Regions from separate parts of the Halomonas tibetensis genome, predicted to be linked through region 1. Evidence: predicted binding sites of a transcription regulator. Region 1 holds the regulator's gene; the other holds the start of a gene.
What was found. The regulator FNR, encoded in region 1, switches genes on or off when oxygen is low (the NO sensors DNR and NnrR bind a similar motif). The targets are predictions, from matches to a motif close to TTGATNTANATCAA.

Region 1 (7,828 bases):
CCGTCGCGGCGCTGAAGGCCCTGGGGCTGGAAGTGGAGCTGCTCTCCGGCGATACTCCCGGCGCGGCGGGTGATCTCGCCCGGCGGCTGGACATTCCCACCTGGTGCGGCGGCGCCAGCCCCGAGGACAAGCTCGCGCGTATCCGCGAGAGCCAGACGGCCGGCGAGAAGGTCGCCATGGTCGGCGACGGCATCAACGATGTGCCGGTGCTAGCCGGCGCCGACGTTGCCATCGCCATGAACGGCGCCACCGACTTGGCCCGCACCAGCGCCGATGCCATCCTGCTGAGCCCGCGCCTGTCACGCATCGTCGAGGCGGTCGAGATCAGCCGCGCCACCCGCCGGGTGATGCGCCAGAACATGATCTGGTCGGTGTGCTACAACTTTACCGCCATGCCCCTTGCCGCCGTGGGCCTGGTCCCGCCTTGGCTGGCGGCCATGGGTATGGCGGGCAGTTCCATGGTGGTGGTGGGCAACGCCCTGCGCCTCAACCGTTTCCGCAGCCGCGCCATGCCCGACACGACGGCACCGCTGCCCTCCCCTGAACCCAGCCGGGTGACCCCATGAGCATTCTCTATCTACTGATCCCGCTGTCGCTGATTCTGCTGGGCCTGGCCGTCTGGGCCTTCTTCTGGGCGGTCAAGAACGACCAGTTCGACGACCTCGAGGGCCCCGCCCACCGCATCCTCTTCGACGAGGACGAGAACGACCTGCCCGCCGACGAGCGCCAGCGCCGCCGCGACGCACGCGAGCGTGCCAAGGCGCAGCGTTCTGACCCCGATGAGCCCGGCTGATGGATCCCACCGGGCTTGGCCTGCCGCCGCTGCTGGCGGCCTTCGTGTTCGGCTTGCTCGGCGGCGCCCACTGCATCGGCATGTGCGGCGGCATCATGAGCGCACTGACCTTTGCGGTGCCCCCCAGCATGCGCTCACCCTCACGCCTGACTGGCCTGCTGCTGGGTTACAACCTGGGACGCATCGTCAGCTACATGCTGGCAGGTGCCCTGGTGGCCGCACTCGGCACCCTGCTCACTCTTACCCCCGGCATGCGGACTGCCCTGCAGGGCTTCGCCGCGCTGATGCTGATCCTGATGGCGCTCTACATCGCCGACTGGTGGAAAGGGCTGCTCAGGGTCGAGGCGGTCGGTAAACGCCTGTGGCGGCACCTGGAGCCGGTGGGTCGGAAGCTGATGCCCGTGGTGAGGATCCCTCAGGCGATCGCGCTGGGAGCCGTGTGGGGCTGGCTGCCCTGCGGGCTGGTCTACTCGATGCTGGCCTGGAGTCTGGCCAGCGCCGACCCGCTCAGGGGGGCGGCGCTGATGGGTGCCTTTGGCCTCGGCACCCTGCCGGCACTGCTCGCCACAGGGCTAGCAGCCCGCCAACTGGGCGGACTGATCCGCCATCCCGCCACACGCACACTGGCGGCAATGTCGATCATCGCTTTCGCCCTGTGGCAGCTGTGGCTGATGCTCCCTACTCAGAGCCAGGGGTAATTCGAGACTATTCCACGCCAGATTGACACAGCTCAACGTCATACACGCCAAGCCGCCCTAGCATGTGATTACATCCACAGCCGGGAGCAGCGTCATGCCCGTGCAGGCGAAACGCAATAATCGCGCCGGGCTATCATCGGCTGCCGGAAGCAGGTCCTCGATGCCGTTCCATAACCACGACGGATCTCACTACCTCACCTCTCCCGATCGCCTCACCTCGGGGTATGGTCCGGCTGCATTAACACGGGCGCTGACCGAGCATCCCGCCGGGGCACCGCTGGCGATTCACGTTCACCTGCCCTTCTGCCGGCAGGCCTGTCGTTTTTGTGCCTCCCTGAGGGTACCTTCTCGGGACAACCGTCAGGCGGAACCTTACCTGACACGCCTAGACCGTGAAATGGTGCTGATCAGCCGCCTGCTGAATGCCCATCCTCCCGTACAGCGCCTGCATTGGGGGGGTGGCGCACCCGCCTTCCTGTCACTGAACCAGATGGGCGACCTCTTCGACCGTCTCGATGCTCGCTTCGGGCTCTCCAACGCCCGTGAGCGCGATTTCAGCATCGAGATTGACCCCCGCGAAGCCAATGTCTTCACCCTGCGCCACCTTCAGGCATTGGGCTTCAACCGCCTGAGCTTGGGTGTTCAGGAGCTTGACCCGCGGGTGCAAAAGGCGATTAACCGGATTCAGCCTCGAGTACTGACCGAGTCGCTGGTGGACGAGGCCGAGCGCCTTGGTTTCCACTCGCTCAACCTGGACCTGATCGTGGGCCTGCCGCTGCAGACGCCCGAGGGTTTCGGCGAGACGCTGGATCAGGTGATCGCCATGGCGCCGGCACGCATTACCCTGCGCCGCTACGCCCACCTGCCTCGGCGCTACCGACCCCAGCGCGAAATCCACACAAAGGATCTGCCCGAAGCGGCGGCCCAGCTGGCGATCATGAGAGAGGCACGCGACCGACTCGCCGCTGCCGGCTATGTGCCTCTCGGGCTCGGTCAGTTTGCCCGCGCGGATGACAGCCTGGCGCTGGCCCTGGAAGAGGGCCGCCTGGCGCGGGACCTGCAGGGCTACACCCCCTACCCTCCAGTTGATCAGATCGGTCTCGGCGTCGCCGCCATCAGTCGGGTCGGCGACACCATTACCCGCAACGCCATGACCCTGACCGACTATGAAACTGCGCTGGACGCAAGCAGATTGCCCGCGGAGGTCGGCCACCGACTGGACGCCACCCAGCGCATGCGACGCGACGCCATAGAATCGCTCGCCTGCCGGCATGAGCTGGACCTCACCGCGCTGTCGAAGGCCCACGGGCGCGACGCCGCCGAGGCCATGGCCCATGCCCTGCAGCGCCTGACCCCGCTCTGCCAGGCGGGGCTGCTGGAGCGCCGCGGCGAGTGCCTGAGGGTGACACCCGAGGGAGTCTGTTCCCTGGCCCGCCTCCTCGACGTCTTCGCCTCCCGGGCCTCACCGATGTCGTGAGCCGTCGGTCTTACTGACCTACCTCCTTGGAGGTGGTTTGCCCTGCCCGTAGAATCCTCCATACTGTCCGCCATGATCACGATCAAGGAGAAGGCGGCCATGCCTGATAGCCTGACCGGACGGCGGCGCTCCGTGCTGCATGAAACTCGCTGCCAGACCTGCAGTCTGAGCTCGCTGTGCCTGCCACTGGCACTCGAAATTCAGGACATGGATCAGTTCGACGCCATCATTCGTCGGCGCGCACCTCTCAAGAAGGGCGAGACTCTCTTTCGCCAGGACAGCCCGTTCACCAGCGTCTATGCGGTACGTTCGGGCAGCCTTAAACAAGTGACCACCGAGGGTAGCGGCGACGACCAGCTCACCAACTTCTATCTGCCCAGCGAGCTGGCGGGCCTGGACGGCATCGACGAGGACCACTACCCCGGAACAGTGATAGCGCTGGAAACCACCACCGTCTGCGAGATTCCCTTCGACCGGCTGGATCAGCTATCGGAGTCTCTGCCCGAGCTACGCGGCCAGCTCTACAAGAGCATGAGCAAGGAGTTGCGCGCAGACCGCCGCATGATGCGCCTGCTGTCACGCAAGACCGCCGACCAGCGACTCGCCAGCTTCTTCGCGGGACTTTCCGACCGTTTTCGCCGACGCGGTTACTCCCCCTACAGCTTCCGCCTCTCCATGTCGCGGGCCGACATCGGCAACTATCTGGGACTGGCCGTGGAGACCGTCAGTCGAATTCTCGGTCGGTTCCAGAGCCAGGGCCTAGTTGAGGTCTCTGGCCGCGAAGTACACATCCTCGATCTGGAATCCCTTATTCTGGTTGCCGAGGAAGAAGGGGCAAAATAGCGCTTACGACTCGTTGAGGAGATCGATCCTGCTGGCCAACACTCGCGCCTGCTTCTCTTCCAGCCCGGCGAAGTCGAACAGCTCGCGGTCGGCAAGCTGCGACGGGGCCACATTGGTTACCGCCTTGAACATGCTCTCCAGACGGCCGGGGTGTTTACCTTCCCAATCGGCGAGCATTTCCTTGACCACCTGACGTTGAAGGTTGGGCTGGGAGCCGCAAAGATTGCAGGGAATGATTGGAAATTCCATCAGCCGCGCATACTCGGCGATATCGGCCTCCCGGCAATAGGCCAGCGGGCGGATCAGAATGTTCTTGCCATCGTCGGCAAGCAGCTTGGGTGGCATAGCCTTGAGGCTGCCAGCGAAAAACAGATTGAGGAACAGCGTCTCGAGGATATCTTCGCGATGGTGACCCAGGGCAACCTTGGTGGCGCCGATCTCTTCCGCAAAACCATATAGAGAGCCGCGTCGCAGCCTCGAGCAGAGTGCGCAGGTGGTCCTGCCCTCTGGAGTCTTCTCCTTGACCACCGAGTAGGTATCACGCTCGAGGATGCGATACTCGACGCCGATGGACGCCAGGTACTCCGGTAACACGTGCTCGGGAAAACCCGGCTGCTTCTGGTCGAGGTTAACCGCCACCAGCGAGAAATCGATCGGGGCGTTGCGCTGCAGGCTGCGCAGGATCGACAGCATCGTATAGCTGTCCTTGCCACCGGACAGGCACACCATCACGCGATCGCCCTCATGGATCATCCCGTAGTCGATGATCGCATTGCCCGTCTGGCGCCGAAGGCGCTTCTTCAGCTTGTCAAACTCACGCTTGCCGCGGACATCGAGTGCATCAAGAGTCGGCGAAGGAGCTTCCTGAAACGTGTGGGCGGCCGCAGAGGCGGTCTTCTGACGATCACGGGGATCGAATATCGAGGCGTCGTGCATGGTCGGTAAGCGCTGCCAGTGCGAGCAAAAATAACGGGGGGCCTATCCTACCATCGCCGACGCCATCAGGCGACGCCGCCCTACCCTTCAAGAATAGCGATTCAGGAATAGCGACCCAGGGCGCTGGACTGGTGTTCAAGGCGCAGAAAGATCAGGGCCGTGGTCACCGCATCCCCCAGGGCGGTGTGACGCCCCATCAGCGGCACGTCCAGCAGTTCGGCCACCTTTTCGAAGCGCGGCGCGGCTTCCACCTCCGGATGGCGGCGGCGCAGGCGCCTCAAGTAGCTTTGAGCCACGTCGATGGTGGCGTTGGGCAGGTCGAAGCCGAAGCGCGGCCGCAGCTCGCGATTGAGAATCGCCAGATCAAAACCCAGGTGCCAGCCCAGCAGGGGACGGTTGCCGACGAAATCAAGCAGGCGCTCCAGGGCATCCTCAACGGCCAGGCCGCCGCTTAGATCCATACCTTGCAGACCCTGGCTGCGAACCAATTCGGCAGAAGGGCTCGCGGAGCACGTCAGGCGCAGGTCCAGGGATTCGCTAGTCAGCACCCGCTCCCCACGCACCTTGACGGCAGCAATAGAGGCCAACTGAGGGCTGCGGCTACCTACCCCGATGACCCGGATATCGATGACCACCATCTCGTCACCCGTGTAAGGATGAAAGAGCCAGGCGTAGTCACCGTTGGCGTGTCGTCGTCGGTCGGCGGCACGCCGCAGGACCTTGATCATGGTGGAGCTCCCTGTGTCTTCGTTTTTTCTTCGCAAATCGCCGTTCCTTCGGGGGTCACCTGACCATCACGAATACTCTAGATGAAAGCGATGCGATAGCCGCTGCTTAAGATCCTTGACGATGTGCAGCGCTTCTCGCAGCAGATCGCGCTCCAGCGACGAGAGTTCCTGAACCACTACGCGGTCGGGCTGGCGCTCGTCGCCGCCGCTGTCTAGGTGTTCAAGCTGCTGCTTGAGGCGCATTTCGGTGAACAGCGACAGGGCTTCGCCCAGATCCTCCGCGAACCGCGGCTCCAACCGGCCATCCGCCGCCAGAGCATCCAGGCGCTCCAGGGTGGAAGTAGGACGAATGCCCCGCTCTAACGCCATTACCCTCACCCCGTGAACGATGGGAAAGATACCGCCCTTCTTGATGTCGATACCGTGCTGAGGGCGCTTGAGCGAACCAAACAGGGTGAGCGGGGTGGAGAATCGCAGGATGGTACGAGCGAAGTAGGAGAGCAACAGCTCGTCGCCAGCGCAGCGTTCGAACAGCTCGTCGCGCACGCGGTCGAGTAAAGCCGGATTGCCTGCCACCGCGTGGGAGTCGAGCATGATGGCCAGCTTCATCAAGCTGTCACCGTCACGCTTACTGGCCCAACTGGCAATGCGCTCACGCCACTGGGTCACGGTACCGACCCACTCGGGGTTGGAGACCATGATGTTGCCCGGACAGGGCGGGTAACCCAGCTCGATCAGCGTCTCGGTGAGGCGCTGCATCTGCTCCCCGCAGTCTGGCCAGTCCAGGTCGTCGGCCAGGATCAGACCGTTGTCCTGATCCGTCTTGAGGATCTGCTCGCCGCGCCCTTCGCTGCCCATGACCATCAGGCAGCTGTCTGCGTGGTAACGCTCATCGACCTGAAACCCCCAGGCCTTGCTCATGATACGACCGTTGAGCGCCGCCAGCAGGCCCATGGCAAAGCGAAGTTTGACCCCCTGGGCCATCAAGGCCTTGACCAGTTCCGGCGTGCGGCGGCTGGCGGCAGCCAATGCCTCGAGGCTCTCGGCCTGCTCTACCTGCAGGCTGACCACGTAGCTGCGGCTCGAGAAGTAGCTGAGTACGTCAGTTAGTTCAACGACGCCCATCACTACCTCTTTATCCAGCACCACCACACGCTCCACCTTATGGCGGGTCATCACCACCAGTGCCTCGAACAGATACTGCCCCGGCCCTACCGTGATCAGCTCGTTGCGGCCCAGCCCGTCCAGGGCACTGTCGCGATCACGGCCTTCCACCACCAGAGCGTTGAGCAGGTCGGTCTTGGTAATCATGCCAGGGCCGGCATCCCCCTTCACCAGCATGCTGTCGGCATGGCGCTCGTTGATGGTAGTCACGGCCTCAGCGATGGTAGTGGCGGCCGGCACAATCAGCGGCTCACGCATGCACTCATCGACCCGAGCCAGCATGAATCCAGCCATGGTGACCCCCCCCTCTGCGCGCTGCTCGGTCAGCAGGCGCGCCTTGTGAGCGAGGGTCTGGCGAAAGAACTCAGAAAAGGGCGGGTAGTCGTTGCAGAGTTCGAGGAAGAGCGGCCTGGGCAGCAGGTAACAGAGACTCTCCTGCTCGGCCCGAAAGCGATAGCGGCTCTTGCCGTTGAGGATGCTGATGGCGCCGAACAGGTCGCCACGGGTGTAGTGACCGATACGCGAGCGGGCTGCCGGCAGCGTCGGGTCGACTTCTGCCACCTCGCCCTTGTGAATGAGGAAGAGGTTTTCGCCGGCCTGACCCGTCTCGAGAATGATCTCGTCGCGATCGAAATAGGCCAGATCGACGCCCTGGCGAACCCTCTCGCGGCCGGCTTCATCGAGAAGGGTGAACGGCGGTTGGGAAAGATCGACCTCGACCATGGCGCTGACCTCGCGGACGGCTTTCCGACCATCATGTAATGGATCCCCCACCGCCCCGCGGGGGGCTAATGGCTGAGGGAAAGGCCGGAACGGGAACGGCGTTTATGGCCGTCACCTGGTGATTGTTGAACGCTGGTTGCGGAATTCAGGGGGCTGCCACGAAGGCAGACCGGGGCATCCTGCTTGACGGGAAACCTGATTGAAGAATAACAGCCCCTTCATTACCTGTATAAGCTAGACGAACGTCTTCCCTCCCAACCGCTTAGACGATTGTCCAAGACCAGCGGTGACCGGAAGAAAGCCAACCTCTCCGCCCCTATACAATCGTCCTAATCCCGCTTCCCGTTGCTTAGCAAGAAACCGACAAAAAAATTTCAACCGATTGATATAAAATATATTTTTCAGAGCCAATTAAATCGTATTTTTCTCATGATACGAAAGTCTGGGATTCATTTTCACCACTCAT
Region 2 (7,828 bases), on a different contig from region 1:
CGATGTCTGGTCCCATGATGGCGCAGGCGACCATGAGAGGCCATGACCCATGTCATGGCGAAATTCATCTTCAAGCATCGCCGACCGCGCCCGGTAGTGCAAGCCGGACGGCGTCAGGGGGCCAGTGGCGAAGCGGTATCGGTCTTGCTGCGGGTCAACGGCTCGATCCTGAGCAGCTGGACCAGCTGCGCTTCCTGCGGTCCCAGCATGTCGGCCAGGGTGTACTTGTCGAGCACGGCCAAGAAGGCGCGCAGCGCCTCGGCCAGGATCGGCTTGAGCCGGCAGGCCGGGGTGATCCTGCACTCGTTATCCTCGCCGAAGCACTCGACCAGCTGCAGATCATGCTCGGCGTCACGCACCAGCTTGCCCAGGCGAATAGTCTCGGGTGGCTTCTTGAGCAGCAGGCCGCCGTTCTTGCCGCGGAACGCGGTAATGTAGCCCTTGTGGCTCAGGTCTTGAACCACCTTCATCAGGTGGTTGCGGGAGACGTCGAAGCTGGAGGCGATCTCCTGAATCGTGGAGCGCTCCTCTCCTTTCACTGCCAGATAGATAAGCACGCGCAGGGAGTAGTCGGTAAAGCGGGTCAGGTGCATACGAGGGCTAGTGCCTCTTGGCTTGATATTGATCAAACTTCATATAGTAACAAGCTTTTATTATATCACTTTACCTCGCCTTGGTCGGGCTGCCGTCCCCTGCGGCATCGGGTCGCGTCAGCAGGAAGGCCGCCACGCCAATAAACAGGGCGCCGGTCAGGAACAGCACGAGCGGCGCTGTACCGCTTAGCCACAGCAGCAGCCAACTGGCCACCAGCAACACCAGTGCCAGTTGCTTGGCTCGACGCGGCACCGCCCGCTGTTCTCGCCAGGCGTGCAGGGTCGGCCCCAGTCGCGGGTGTTCATGTAGCCAGCGGGCCAGTCGCGGCGAGCCCTTGGGCGCCGCCCAGGCCGCTACCAGCAGGAAGGGCGTGGTGGGCAGCAGCGGCACCACCAGGCCGGCCGTACCCAGGCCGACACAGCCGTAGGCCAGGCCGCTCCAGGCAAGGCGTGTGACCAGATGTTTCATGGCAGACCTCGTAGAGTGGCGGCCTAGATATTAAGTGGTATTTTATATACATGTTATAAGCTTGTGCAAAGAGAATGCCGAGGTGCCGCCGCATGACGCTCTTCTCCACGTCATCATCTCTCGCCCGTCGGCTGATCCACGCGTGGTGACCCAGTGGCTTGATCTGGGTCAGCTACCTCGAGAAGGGTACCGACGCGCCGGGCCCTGAATGGCATACTCTGCCCCATGCGGCGGCGCCGCCATCCGGTTCAAGAGGCTGTTTCACGATGCAAGACGACCTGCTGTTCGATCGCCCCCTGGTAGAGAAGTACGACCGACCCGGGCCGCGCTATACCTCCTATCCCACGGCGCCCCAGTTCCACGCGGCCTTCGCCGAGGATGACTACCGCGCCGCGGCCGAGCGCAGCAACCGGGCCAAGACGCCCAAGCCGCTGTCGGTCTACGTGCATATCCCCTTTTGCGAGAGCCTCTGCTACTACTGCGCCTGCAACAAGATCATCACCCACAATACGGCGCGGGCCGCCGAGTATCTGGAGTGGCTCAAGCAGGAGATCCGCGTACAGGGGGCGCTGTTCGACGAATCGCGGCGCATGACCCAGCTGCACCTGGGCGGCGGGACGCCCACCTACCTGAGCAACGCCCAGCTCGGCGAGTTGATGGCTTCGCTGGACGAGGCCTTCCACTTCGCCCAGGCCGCCGAGCGCGAATTCTCCCTGGAGGTGGACCCGCGGACCGTAACCCCGGAGCAGATCCACGAGCTTCACGCCCTGGGGTTCAACCGGCTCAGTTTCGGCGTGCAGGACTTCGACCGCGAGGTGCAGAAGGCGGTCAACCGCCTTCAGAGCGAGGAGCAGGTGGTGGAGCTGGTCCAGGCGTCCCGGGATGCCGGCTTCCAGTCGGTGAGCGTCGACCTGATCTACGGCCTGCCGCTGCAGACCGTGGCCAGCTTCGACACTACCCTCTCCAAGATCATCGATCTGGCGCCGGACCGCATCGCCACCTACAGTTACGCTCACCTGCCGGAGCTGTTCAAGGCTCAGCGGTTGATCCGCCCCGAGGACATGCCGCCGCCGGAGCGCAAGCTGGAGCTGCTCGAGCTGACCATTCGGCGCCTCACCGAGGCGGGATACGTCTATATCGGCATGGACCACTTTGCCCTGCCCGACGACGAGCTCGCCCTGGCCCGGGAGAACGGCACCCTGCAGCGCAATTTCCAGGGCTATTCCACCCACGCCGACTGCGATTTGATCGGCCTGGGCATTACCTCTATCGGCAAGGTCGGCGACACCTACAGCCAGAACGTCAAAGAGACCGCTCAGTACCAGCATCGTCTGGAACAGGGCCAGCTTCCGGTATTCCGCGGCTATCGGCTCAGCGACGACGATCGCCTGCGCCGCGACGTCATCAACGCCTTGATGTGCCACAACCATATCGACTTCGCCACTATCGAGGCCGCTCACGGTATCGTTTTTCGCGACACCTTCGCCGAAGTCCTCGAGGAGCTCGAGGAGATGGCCGCAGACGGCCTGCTGGTGATCCGTGAGGGCGAAATCGAGGTGCTGCCACGCGGTCGGCTGATGATGCGCAACGCCGCCATGGCTTTCGACGCCTACCTGGCGAAGAGCCAGGGCCGCTACTCCCGCACCGTCTAGGGACCCCTCGCGGCACCGCCGCAAGCCTCTATTGGACGCTGCTCCGTCATCGACGCGAGCGGCTTTCTCGCATTGCGGCGGGCCAGGCCGGGCGTCTTTCGGTGTCAAATGAAAATGGGTCATGATGCTCCCCGTCTGCACCAGATATAGGGCTTGCCGAGGAGATATGGTCTATATATGGTAGTCGGGCCGCGAGCGATCGAGGGTTGTCCGACGACATGATGCATGTCAGTGCAGCCCCGGGAACACCGGCATAGGATCAACGGTTCGCCGGCTTCGGCCGCATGGTTATTCTCAGGAGAACTGTCATGTCCCTGCCGTTGTTGCCTTTACCGTTACAGGCCCTGCCGCGTCTTCCCGCCCCCGCCCGCCTGATTCGCGCCGTCGATCCGCGCGTGCCGGTCGGTGTCAAGCGTCGCCTGGTGGAACCGCTGCTCAACCGCACCTTCGCCGAGCCCCTCGCCGAGGGAGAGTTCGACGCCCTGACAGGGCGCCGTATCACCTTGGCCGTCGAGGATCTGGGCATGACGCTGACCCTCACCCTCGAGAACGAGCGCCTGAGGGTGTGTACCCAGCCCGGCGAGGCCACCATTCGCGGAGGCTGGCGTGAGTTTCTCTGCCTGGCCACCCGCCGTGAGGATCCCGATGCCCTGTTCTTCCAGCGCCGGCTGCTGATCGAGGGCGACACCGAGCTGGGCCTGATGGTCAAGAACCTCCTCGACAGTTGCGAGGAGGGGTTGGCACAAGGCCCCTTCGGTGACCTGCTGGTTCGCCTGGAGCGGCTGGCGAGACGCAAGACCTGAGTTTTTTTCGATTAACGTATGTTACGGAGTCATTCGCATGAGCACTTCCACCAAGGCCGTGAAGTCATCCAGCGAGGTCCCTCTGCAGGTGCCGTCCCGCGATATCTGGGACTCCAAGTATCGCCTCAAGGACCGTCATGGCAAGCCCGTGGACAAGGACGTGGACGCTACCTGGGAGCGGGTGGCCCGGGCCCTGGCCGTGGTGGAGGGTGACAAGGCCGACGAGTGGCTGCCGAAATTCCGCTGGGCGCTGGAGAACGGCGCCATTCCCGCCGGGCGGATCATGTCCAATGCTGGCGCCGAGGCCTTCAAACCGGCGGTGAGCCTGATCAACTGTACGGTGTCGCGCACCATTCGCGATTCCATGCACGATATCCTCGACTCCGTGGTGGATGCCGGCATGACCCTCAAGGCGGGCTGCGGCATCGGCTATGACTTTTCTACCCTGCGTCACAAGGGCGCCTTCGTGTTCGGCGCCGGTGCCGGCACCAACGGCCCCCTGGCGTTCATGGATATCTACGACAAGATGTGCTTCACGGTGGCTTCCGCCGGTGGGCGCCGTGGTGCCCAGATGGGCACCTTCGATGTCGGCCATCCCGACGTGCGCCAGTTCATCGAGGCCAAGCGCGAGGCGGGCCGCCTGCGCCAGTTCAACCTCAGCCTGCTGATCACCGACGAGTTCATGGAGGCGGTAAAGCAGGACGCCGACTGGCCGCTGGCGTTCCCGCTGCACGCCGGCGAGAAGGACGACGTCGAGCAGAACGAGCTGATCTACCGCGACTGGCCGGTAGTCGAAGAGGGCTACACCGTCGACGCCGAGGGGCGCGTGGCCTGTCGCATCGTCGAGGTGATCAAGGCCCGCGAGCTCTGGGACACCATCATGAGCTCCACCTACGACTTCGCCGAGCCGGGTTTCATCCTGATCGATCAGGTCAACCGGATGAACAACAACTGGTTCTGCGAGGAGATCCGCGCCACCAACCCCTGCGGCGAGCAGCCGCTGCCCCCGGAAGGCGCCTGCCTGCTGGGCTCGGTCAACCTGACCCGCTTCGTCATCGACCCCTTCGGCAAGAAGCCGCGCTTCGACTGGGAGCGCTACCGCGAGGTGGTGGCGGTCTTCACCCGCATGCTCGACAACGTGGTGGAGATCAGCGGCCTGCCGCTTTCCGGTCAGCGCCGCGAGATCGAGGCCAAGCGCCGCCACGGGATGGGCTTCCTGGGCCTCGGTTCGACCATGACCATGCTCAAGATTCCCTACGGCTCGCCCGAGTCGCTGGCCTTCACCGAGGAGGTGAGCCGCAACCTGGCCATCGAGGGCTGGAAGCAGGCGCTGGAGCTTTCCCGCGAGAAGGGCATGGCCCCGGCGCTGGCGGAGGACTTCGAGATCACCCCGAAGATGATGCGCGAGCGGCCCGAACTCAAGAAGGACGGCTACGAGATCGGCGATAAGCTGCCCGGCCGCATCCTGCATGCGCGCTACAGCCGCTACATGCAGAAGGTCGCCGAGCTGGAGCCGGAGCTGGTTGCCCAACTCGCCGAGCACGGCGCGCGCTTCACCCACCACAGCTCCATTGCCCCCACCGGCACCATCTCGCTGTCGCTGGGCAACAACGCCTCCAACGGCATCGAGCCGTCGTTCTCGCACCGCTACTTCCGCAATGTGATCCAGGCGGGCAAGAAGACCAAGGAACAGGTGGAAGTGGTCTCCTTCGAGCTGGCGGCCTATCGCCACTTCATCGCCCCTGCCGCCGTGGACAGCGACCTGCCGGACTACTTCATCACCGCCGATTCGGTGAGCCCGAAGCAGCACGTGGCGGTGCAGGCCGCCGCCCAGGCCTGGGTCGATTCGGCGATTTCCAAGACGGTGAACGTGCCCACCGATTTTCCCTTCGAGGAGTTCAAGGATCTGTACCTGGACGCCTACCGGAGCCAGCTCAAGGGCTGCACCACCTTCCGCTTCAATCCGGAGGCTTTCCAGGGGGTGCTGGTTCGCGAGGACGACCTGAAGAACACCACCTATGTGTTCGAACTGGAGAACGGCGAGACCGTGGAGCTGGCCGGTGACGAGAAGATCATCTACGACGGCGAAGAGCACAACGCGGCGAACCTCTATGACGCGCTGAAGGAAGGCACCTATGGCAAGTGGTAAGCCGTTCCACCTGCCGTTGAGCGTCAATCACCCACTTATCGGAGGAGCCTCCTGATGGCCGTCGAGATCACGTCCAAGATTGTTTCCTACAGCGTCAAGAAGGCGGTGGAAGAGCCGCCGTTGCCCGAGGAGAACCCGCTGACGGTGCGCATTCCCTCGCGCCCTGAAGGCACCCTGGAAGCCGTGTCGGAGAAGATCTCCTACGTCGGCGCCGAGGGACGCAAGAAGGTCTACCTGCTGGTGTCGTTCATGCCCGTGGAGGGCGTGCTGGCGGGCAAGCGGGTGGTGGTCGAGCGCCCGGTGGAGTTCTTCTTCCCCTCCGGCCAGCTCTCCAGCGAGCACCAGTGGATCACCGCCACCATGCGCAGCCTGTCGCTGGCCGCTCGTGGCGGCTACGTCACCCAGGCGGTGGCCGACCTGCGCAAGGTGGCCTGGGACAAGGGCCTGGTGCGCTGCGGCATGAACCGTTGGGGCAAGCCCATGTTCCACGACTCCGAGGTCGCGGCCATCGCCTGGTCGATCCAGCAGATCCTCTTTCGTCGCGGCTTCCTCGACCAGGATGGTAACCAGGTGCCGGTGGAGGCGCTGGTGGCCCGCTACGCCCAGCGTCAGGCCAGCGGCCACCTGTGGCATCCGCCCACCGCGGAGGAGATCGAGCAGACCGAGCGCAAGGCCCAGCATGCCGATCACGCCAAGGGTGACGGCCCCACCGTGGTGGGCCACTGCCCGGAGTGCAACGGCGAGCTGATCATGATGGACGGGTGCCCCACCTGCTACGCCGGCTGTGGCTGGTCCAAGTGCGGTTAACGAAAGCCCGCGCAACAAACGTGCGGATAGGCTGACCGACAACCGGCGATAGTTCACCGCCCCGGGTCACGAGAGTGGTTCGGGGCGGTGTTGTTTCAAGGGTACTGTGTCAGCCGCGCAGCTCGACGGACTCGAAGTGGCGCCTGAGTCGGCGCACTAGGGTCTCCAGGTCCTCCCGCGGCGGGGCGTCGGCCACCGGGCGGCAGTAGTCGGGGTCGCGGCAGTGCTCCAGGCGGGCCAGTTGGATGGCGTAGCGGCGCACGCCGCAGTCGGCCAGGGTCATGGCCAGCTGTTCCAGCGCCTCCAGGGTGAAGTCGCGCCAGTGCACCGTGGTACGACACTCGAAAGTGACGTTGCCTTCCAGCAGCAGCGACAGGCTGCGGGCATGGCGCTGCCAGATGCCACGTCGCCCGGCGATGCGATCGAAGTCGGCGCCGCGCCCCTTGGTGTCCAGCGCTACCCAGTCCAGCCGCGGCAGCAGCGCCTCCAGGCGTTCCGGGTAGGAGCCGGCGGTGTGCAACCCCACCGCCAGCCCCAGCGCCCGGCAGGCGTCGGCCGCAGCCGGCAGGTCAGCGTGCAGGGTGGGCTCGCCGCCGCTGAACACCACGGCATCGATCTCGCCGCCCCGGGCGGCGAGCAGCGCTTCGATGGCATCCCACTCCCCCGGCATACCGCGCCTTGCCGGCCCCATGCGGCTTGCGGTCTCGCAGTAGCCGCACTGCAGCGGGCAGCCCTGAAGATGAACCACTGCAGCGCGTCTACCTGGAAAGGCGTGATCGTCCCGGGCGTCGAAGCCGGCGATGGGTAGGCGAACCTCGGCCTCGAAAGCGGGGAGTCTCGGCATCATGGCAGTGGTTATCCCTGGAGGGACACTCGGCTATGGTTCATGCCGGGCCGGCCGTGCCAGTAGCCGTCGCAGATCTCGGCCTCGACCAGGGCGAGCGGGTCAAGGGCGGGAAGCAAACCGTGGCGGGCGGAATCGAAGGCGGTCACCACCTCGGCCATGCCCTCGGGGCGCGGGCTCAGCCGGGCGATTCCGACGCCCATCTCGGCCATGCTCGGCAGCTCATGGCGCAGATCCTGGCAGGCGCCAGACAGGGTCTGGATACCGTTGAGCGTGAACACCTGGTCCGCCTCCTGGGTACGCAAAGCGAGGCCCTCCGGGTGCTTCTGGCAGACGAACTGACAGCGGTCCTTGGGCTTCTGATAGCGGCGTGCGGTGAAACAGCGCGACGACCAGGCCAACGGCAGGTGGCCGTAGGCAAACACTTCGCAGGCCGCCTCTAGCCCCTGATCGCGGCAGTCGGCCAGCAGTCTCGCCAGATCGCCCTTGGACATCTCCACCGGGGCCTGCC

Region 2: ubiT (ubiquinone anaerobic biosynthesis accessory factor UbiT) is a predicted target of FNR. The motif match lies at 2,933-2,946, and genes of this name have one in related genera.

What each region holds. Positions count from the first base shown of each region.
Region 1 is NZ_JBHRSQ010000007.1:245,706-253,533, reverse strand. Features, by position in the region: gene ACFODV_RS03990 (heavy metal translocating P-type ATPase) at 1-566, shown strand, start outside; gene ccoS (cbb3-type cytochrome oxidase assembly protein CcoS) at 563-793, shown strand; gene ACFODV_RS03980 (sulfite exporter TauE/SafE family protein) at 793-1,491, shown strand; gene hemN (oxygen-independent coproporphyrinogen III oxidase) at 1,652-2,968, shown strand; gene fnr (fumarate/nitrate reduction transcriptional regulator Fnr) at 3,068-3,811, shown strand; gene ttcA (tRNA 2-thiocytidine(32) synthetase TtcA) at 3,815-4,747, opposite strand; gene ACFODV_RS03960 (3'-5' exonuclease) at 4,849-5,475, opposite strand; gene ACFODV_RS03955 (putative nucleotidyltransferase substrate binding domain-containing protein) at 5,542-7,362, opposite strand.
Region 2 is NZ_JBHRSQ010000009.1:236,062-243,889, forward strand. Features, by position in the region: gene ACFODV_RS07400 (Rrf2 family transcriptional regulator) at 114-593, opposite strand; gene ACFODV_RS07405 (YbaN family protein) at 664-1,062, opposite strand; gene hemN (oxygen-independent coproporphyrinogen III oxidase) at 1,329-2,714, shown strand; gene ubiT (ubiquinone anaerobic biosynthesis accessory factor UbiT) at 3,023-3,517, shown strand; gene ACFODV_RS07420 (adenosylcobalamin-dependent ribonucleoside-diphosphate reductase) at 3,555-5,666, shown strand; gene ACFODV_RS07425 (ribonucleoside-diphosphate reductase) at 5,721-6,473, shown strand; gene ACFODV_RS07430 (anaerobic ribonucleoside-triphosphate reductase activating protein) at 6,583-7,320, opposite strand; gene ACFODV_RS07435 (U32 family peptidase) at 7,329-7,828, opposite strand, start outside.